2 regions of the Variovorax sp. M-6 genome follow, and region 1 is predicted to be linked to the other one. Evidence: predicted binding sites of a transcription regulator. Region 1 holds the regulator's gene; the other holds the start of a gene.
The links. The regulator NrdR, encoded in region 1, represses ribonucleotide reductase genes. The targets are predictions, from matches to a motif close to CACNANATNTNGTG.
Positions count from the first base shown of each region.

Region 1 (3,405 bases):
CGGCCGGCACGCGACTGGCGATAGGCGCAACCCTTTTCAGGTGCATTGCGCTGACGTGGACTACCACTGGGAAGCGTGCCGCCTGCGGTCTTAGTGGCAGGTGTTCAGCCGTTCGCCTGGGCAGCCCTTGTTTGGTTGAAGAACAAGGACCATTGTCTTGAAGGACTGCCATGTACCACCGCAACATCCTGGTCGAACAGACCGATCCTGAAATCTGGGCCGCCATCCAGGCCGAGAACGCCCGCCAGGAACATCACATCGAGCTGATCGCCAGCGAGAACTACGCCTCGCCGGCCGTCATGGCCGCCCAGGGCTCGCAGCTCACCAACAAGTATGCCGAGGGCTACCCGGGCAAGCGCTACTACGGCGGCTGCGAGCATGTCGACGTGGCCGAGCAACTGGCCATCGACCGCGTCAAGCAGCTGTTCGGCGCCGATGCCGCCAACGTGCAGCCGCACTGCGGCGCCTCGGCCAACGAAGCCGTGATGCTGGCCTTCCTGAAGCCCGGCGACACCATCATGGGCATGAGCCTGGCCGAGGGCGGCCACCTGACCCACGGCATGCCGCTCAACATGAGCGGCAAGTGGTTCAACGTCGTGAGCTACGGCCTGGACGCCAAGGAAGAAATCGACTACGACGCGATGGAGCGCAAGGCGCGCGAGTCGATGCCCAAGCTGATCATCGCGGGCGCCTCGGCCTACTCGCTGCGCATCGACTTCGAGCGCTTCGCCAAGGTCGCCAAGGACATCGGCGCGATCTTCATGGTCGACATCGCGCACTACGCGGGTCTTGTGGCCGCCGGCGTGTACCCCAATCCGGTTCCGCATGCGGACGTGGTCACGTCCACCACCCACAAGAGCCTGCGCGGCCCGCGCGGCGGCATCATCCTGATGAAGTCGCAGCACGAGAAGGCGATCAACAGCGCCATCTTCCCGGGCCTGCAGGGCGGCCCGCTGATGCACGTGATCGCGGCCAAGGCCGTGGCCTTCAAGGAAGCGCTGTCGCCGGAATTCAAGGCCTACCAGCAGCAGGTGGTCAAGAACGCGCAGATCGTCGCCGAAACGCTGACCCAGCGCGGCCTGCGCATCGTCAGCGGCCGCACCGAGAGCCACGTGATGCTGGTCGACCTGCGCGCCAAGGGCATCACCGGCAAGGAAGCCGAGGCGGTGCTGGGCGCAGCCCACATGACGATCAACAAGAACGCGATCCCCAACGACCCCGAGAAGCCGATGGTCACCAGCGGCGTGCGCATCGGCACGCCGGCGATGACCACCCGCGGCTTCAAGGACGAGGAAGCGCGCGCCACCGCCAACCTGATCGCCGACGTGCTCGAGAGCCCGCGCGATGCAGCGAACATCGACGCGGTGCGCGCCAAGGTGCATGCGCTGACCAGCCGCTTCCCGGTCTACAAGTAAACATGGCCCCCACGCTCCGCACTGCGTGTCGTCGCTGCCCCCCGGGGGGGCGCTGCCCGCCTTGGGGCGGCCCGGCGGCGGGCGGAGCCCCCACGCTCCGCACTGCGTGTCGTCGCTGCCCCCCAGGGGGGCGCTGCCCGCCTTGGGGCGGCCCGGCGGTGGGCGGGGCCGCCGCATGAAGTGCCCCTTCTGCGGCCACCTCGAAACCCAGGTCGTCGAGACCCGGGTGTCGGAAGACGGCGACTTCGTGAGGCGCCGACGCCAATGCGGCGCCTGCGACAAGCGCTTCACCACCTACGAGCGGCCGGACGTCAACTTCCCGGTGGTGGTCAAGAAGGACGGCAGCCGCGCCGACTTCAACACCGCCAAGGTGCGCGCCTCGATGATGCTGGCGCTGCGCAAGCGGCCGGTGAGCATCGAGCAGATCGACAACGCGCTGCTGCGCATCGAGCAGAAACTGCTGTCCAGCGGGCTGCGCGAGATCGAATCGACCAAGGTCGGCGAACTCGTGATGCGGGAACTCAAGCGGCTCGACAAGGTGGCCTACGTGCGCTTCGCGTCGGTGTACCGGAGTTTCGAGGACGTCGACGAGTTCAGGCAGTTGCTCAGGGATATCTGAGGCCGCTGCGCCCAAGGAGCCGCAGGCCGCTTTGGGGCGGCCCGGGGCCGGCCAGACCCTGAGGCCGCCGGGCGCGTTTGGATTGCAGCCAACTTTGTCCTGAATCGTTGCTGCCGCCCGCCGTCCGACCGCCTGGCCCGAAGACCGGGCCGGTGGGCCGCCGGAAGTCGCGCGGAGGCGCTGGTGCTTCTAGCATTCGGCGCGTCATGCCCGGCTCCGTCCCTCTTCAACCTTCACTTCCCGCTACGCCGCTGGCCGGTTTCACGCTGGTCGAGCTGCTGGTGGTGCTCGCGATCGTCGCGATCCTCGCCGGGTTCGCGATGCCGGGCTTCGGCCGGGCCCTCGAGCGCTACCGTTTGCGCAGCGCCGAAGAAGACCTCCGCTCCGCGATCCACGTCGCGCGGTCGGAAGCGCTCCGCCGCGGCGGCCGCGTCACCCTGCGCCGGGCATCGGCGGCCGGATGTACGCCCCGCGACGACCAGGACTGGAGCTGCGGCTGGATGGTCTTCGAGGACGGCGACAGCAATGGCCAGCGCGATCCCGGCGAGGCCCTGATCCAGTCCTGGCCACCGCTGCGCGGCGTCGAGGCGACGGTGTTCGTGCCCAGCCCCTCGACCTATTTGAACCTGAACCGATGGGGCCGCTTTCACAACCTGGGCGCCTTCAGGTTCACGCTGAAGCCCCCGGGCAGCACCGACCGCACGGCCGCGCGGGTGCTGTGCATGTCCTCCGCCGGCCGGCTCCAGACCCTCCAGGGGACCGACAAATGCTGAAGAACGCCGGCCGGCCCTACCGGCAGCGAGGCATCACGCTGCTCGAATCCCTGGTGTCGCTCGCGATCCTCGTGCTGGTCGCCTTCGGCTTGCTCGGCGTGCAGTTGCGCACCCTGGCCGATGCCCGGACCACCGTCCACCGCACGCAGGCCATCCGCCTGGTCGAGGATCTGGCCGAGCGCGTTCGCGCCCATCCCGGGCGGATGCGTCCCCTGCCGGCCGAAGCAGCGCAATGGGACCTGCCGCCGCCGCTGCCGGATTGCCGCACGACCGCCTGCGAGCCGACAGCGCTCGCGCGCTGGGAGATCGCACGCTGGAAGCAGGCGGTCGCGAGCGCACTGCCGCTGGGCCGCAGCGTGGTGTTCGAGATCACCGACAGCCCGCGGCAGCTGGGCGTGATGGTGGCCTGGCACGCCAACGCGAAGGGCCTCTCCGATCCGGCGCTCGACACGCCTTTCAGGGTTGACAGCCTGGCCGCGGGCGTGCGTTGTCCCGCCGGCCTCCTTTGTCATCTGGCCCATGTCCACCCCTGATGCCCGCCCTGGCCTGCGCCGCCGGCAACGGGGCTTGAGCCTGATCGAACTGCTCGCGGGCATGG
Region 1 is NZ_JBFREQ010000004.1:189,375-192,779, forward strand. Features, by position in the region: ZMP/ZTP riboswitch at 1-129, shown strand; gene glyA (serine hydroxymethyltransferase) at 171-1,415, shown strand; gene nrdR (transcriptional regulator NrdR) at 1,591-2,034, shown strand; gene AB4Z46_RS06755 (GspH/FimT family pseudopilin) at 2,241-2,807, shown strand; gene AB4Z46_RS06760 (type IV pilus modification PilV family protein) at 2,801-3,340, shown strand; gene AB4Z46_RS06765 (PilW family protein) at 3,327-3,405, shown strand, end outside.

Region 2 (3,405 bases), on a different contig from region 1:
GTCGGGGATCCAGTTGGCCGTGTTCATGTCGTGCGTGCGGCGGCGGTCGTCGCCGGTGTTCTTGCGCAGCTCGAGGAATTCCTCGATGTCGAGGTGCCAGCTTTCCAGGTAGGTGCAGACCGCGCCCTTGCGCTTGCCGCCCTGGTTGACCGCGACGGCCGTGTCGTTGACCACCTTGAGGAAGGGCACGACGCCCTGCGATTCGCCGTTGGTGCCCTTGATGTGGCTGCCGAGCGCGCGCACGCGGGTCCAGTCGTTGCCCAGGCCGCCGGCGAATTTCGACAGCAGCGCGTTTTCCTTGATCGACTCGTAGATGCCGTCGAGGTCGTCGGGCACGGTCGTGAGGTAGCAGCTCGACAGCTGCGAGCGCAGGGTGCCGCTGTTGAACAGGGTCGGGGTGCTCGACATGAAGTCGAACGAGGACATCACCTCGTAGAACTCGATGGCGCGGGCTTCGCGGTCGATTTCGTTGAGCGACAGGCCCATCGCGACGCGCATGAAGAAGGCTTGCGGCAGCTCGATGCGCGACTTGCGCACGTGCAGGAAGTAGCGGTCGTAGAGGGTCTGCAGGCCGAGGTAGTCGAATTGCAGGTCGCGCTCGGGCTTGAGCGCGGCGCCCAGGCGGGCCAGGTCGAACTGCTGCAGCTTCTCGTCGAGCAGCTCGTTGTCGACGCCTTTCTTGATGAACTGCGGGAAGTAGTCGGCGTAGGCCTGGGCCCGTTCGGCCGGCGGCACTTCGCGGCCGATGACTTCCTTGAAGATCGTGTGCAGCAGCAGGCGGGCGGTGGCGAAGGTGTAGTCGGGGTCCTTCTCGATCAGCGTGCGGGCGGCCAGGATCGAGGCCTTGTAGACCTCGTCCAGCGGCACGCCGTCGTAGAGGTTGCGCATGGTCTCGGCCACGATCGGGCCGGAGGTGATGCTGTCGCCCAAGCCGGTGCAGGCGGACTCGATCAGGCCTTTGAGCTCGTTGAGGTCGAGCGCGACGCGCTCGCCGCGGTCCAGCACGTGCAGCGTGGAAACCGCGATCGGGGCGTCCTGCTCGCCTTGCTTGCTGCGCTCCTGGGAGCGGCGTTCGCGGTAGAGCACGTAGGCGCGCGCGATCTCGTGGTGGCCGCCGCGCATCAGGCCGAGCTCGACCTGGTCCTGCACGTCCTCGATGTGGAAGGTGCCGCCGCCCGGACGCGAGCGCACCATGGCGCGCACCACGGCCTGGGTCAGTGCGTCGACCGTTTCGCGCACGCTGGCCGAAGCCGCACCCTGGGTGCCGTGCACCGCGAGGAAGGCCTTCATCATCGCGATCGCGATCTTGTTCGGCTCGAAGGGCACGACCGCACCATTGCGGCGAATGATCTGGTAGTGGGCCAGCGCATTGCCGGCGGGCGAGCCGGCCGTGTCGCGTTGCTGCGGCGTCGAGGAAGCAGCTTGGGGGGCGCGGGAGGCGGAGGGGGTGTTCAGGGCAGTTTGCATGCGATCCTCGGTTGGCAATTCTTGTTGGGGCGGCGGTGCCAGTGCGGCCATGGGTTTGGGCGTCGAGCGCCGGGCAGGGCACACTATATCTAGGGTCTCGCGGGGCTACAACCCACTAGATGTAGTGTTTTGGACAATTTCCAACGAATGTGAACGAAGACCTGCAGGCGTCGAATCGCGCATCTGCCCCATGGCCAGTGAGAGACGTTAGCGCAGTCCGCGACAGGCGGGCGTTTCCGCCGCATTTGGGCTTGGAAACCGCATGGTTGCTGAGCTTGAGCGCGTGCGTGGGTGCCGATGCAGCGCCGCATCGACGACGCATCGCATCCCGCCGCCCGATTGAAAAAAACTAGCGGGCCATGGCGGCCGGGGGGAACATCTCCCGATCCCAGCCGAGTTGCCGCTGCAGCAAGTGCCAGTCGAAGCCGGCGCCCGGGTCCTCTTTGCGGCCCGGCGCGATGTGCTCGTGGCCGGCGATGAAGCCGATGGCGTGGCGCTGCGCGATGGCCGGACACAGGCTGGTCAAGGTTTCGTACTGGGCGCTTTCGAACGGACCGCCTTCGATGCCCTCGAGCTCGATGCCGATCGAATCGTCGTTGCAGTTCGCGCGGCCGCGCCACCAGGATGCGCCGGCGTGCCAGGCGCGGTCGTCGCAGCTCACGAACTGCCACAGTTCGCCGTTGCGCCGCACATAGAAGTGCGCCGAGACCTCGAGGCCGCGGATGCTGCCGAAATAGGGATGCGCATCCCAGTCGAGGCGGTTGGTGAAGAGTTGCTGGACTTCGTCGCCGCCGTAGCGTCCCGGTGGCAGGCTGATCGAATGCAGCACGATCAGGTCGATGTGGGCGCCGGCCGGACGCGGCCCGAAGTTGGGCGAGCGCAGTTGCCGCGCGAATTCATACCAGCCGTCCCGCCAGAGACCTGCGGCCCCCCCGGGGGAGCGTGGGGGCTCATTCATCGACACCGAAGGCATTGGCGTCGTCGCCGTTCGGTGTCGCGATGCCCAGGCGCGCGATCCGGTAGCGCATCTGCCGCAGGCTGAGCCCGAGCCGGGTGGCCGCGGCGGTGCGGTTGAACCCGGTTTCCTGCAGGACGCGGATCAGGATCTCGCGCTCCTGCTGGTCGAGGTAGCTCTGCAGGTCGTTCGGCACTGCGGGCGCCGCTCTCGAGGCCGGTGCGGCGGCGGCGGGGCGCGCCGCTGCGTACGCCGGCGGCGCCGGTTCCGACGGCAAGGGTTCGGCAAGCATCGCCGTGCTGTCGACGAAATCGAGGTGCAGCATGTCGCCGTCGCTCAGCGCCACGGCGCGGTGCAGCAGGTTCTCGAGTTCGCGCACGTTGCCGTTGAGCGGATGCTCGGCGAGCCGCAGCAGCACCTCGGCCGACAGCGTCGGCACCGGCATGTCGGCGTCGCGCCCGATGCGTGCCAGCAGGGCCTTGCACAGCGCCGGCAGGTCGGCGCGGCGCTCGCGCAGGGCCGGCACCGCGATCTCGATCACGTTGAGGCGGTAGAACAGGTCCTGCCGGAAACGGCCCGCCTGCACCTCCGCGTGCAGGTCCTTGTGGGTGGCGCTCACGATGCGGACGTCGACCGCGTCTTCCTGGGTCGAGCCGATCGGGCGCACGCTGCGCTCCTGGATGGCGCGCAGCAGCTTGGACTGCATCGCCAGCGGCAGGTCGCCGATCTCGTCGAGGAACAGTGTGCCGCCGCGCGCGGCCTGGAAGTAGCCGTCGCGGTCCTGCGAGGAGCCGGTGTAGGAGCCCTTGCGCGCGCCGAAGAATTCGGCTTCGAGCAGGTTCTCGGGAATGGCGCCGCAATTGACCGCGACGAAGGGGCCGTCGCTGCGCTGGCTGCAGGCGTGCACGGCCCGCGCGACCAGTTCCTTGCCGGTTCCGGATTCGCCGCGGACCAGCACCGGCGCCATGCCGCGGGCCACCTTG
Region 2 is NZ_JBFREQ010000016.1:27,441-30,845, forward strand. Features, by position in the region: gene AB4Z46_RS18520 (ribonucleoside-diphosphate reductase subunit alpha) at 1-1,467, opposite strand, end outside; gene ampD (1,6-anhydro-N-acetylmuramyl-L-alanine amidase AmpD) at 1,817-2,425, opposite strand; gene AB4Z46_RS18530 (sigma-54-dependent transcriptional regulator) at 2,418-3,405, opposite strand, start outside.
Region 2: the regulator NrdR is predicted to act here: its motif matches at 1,581-1,594, upstream of AB4Z46_RS18520 (ribonucleoside-diphosphate reductase subunit alpha).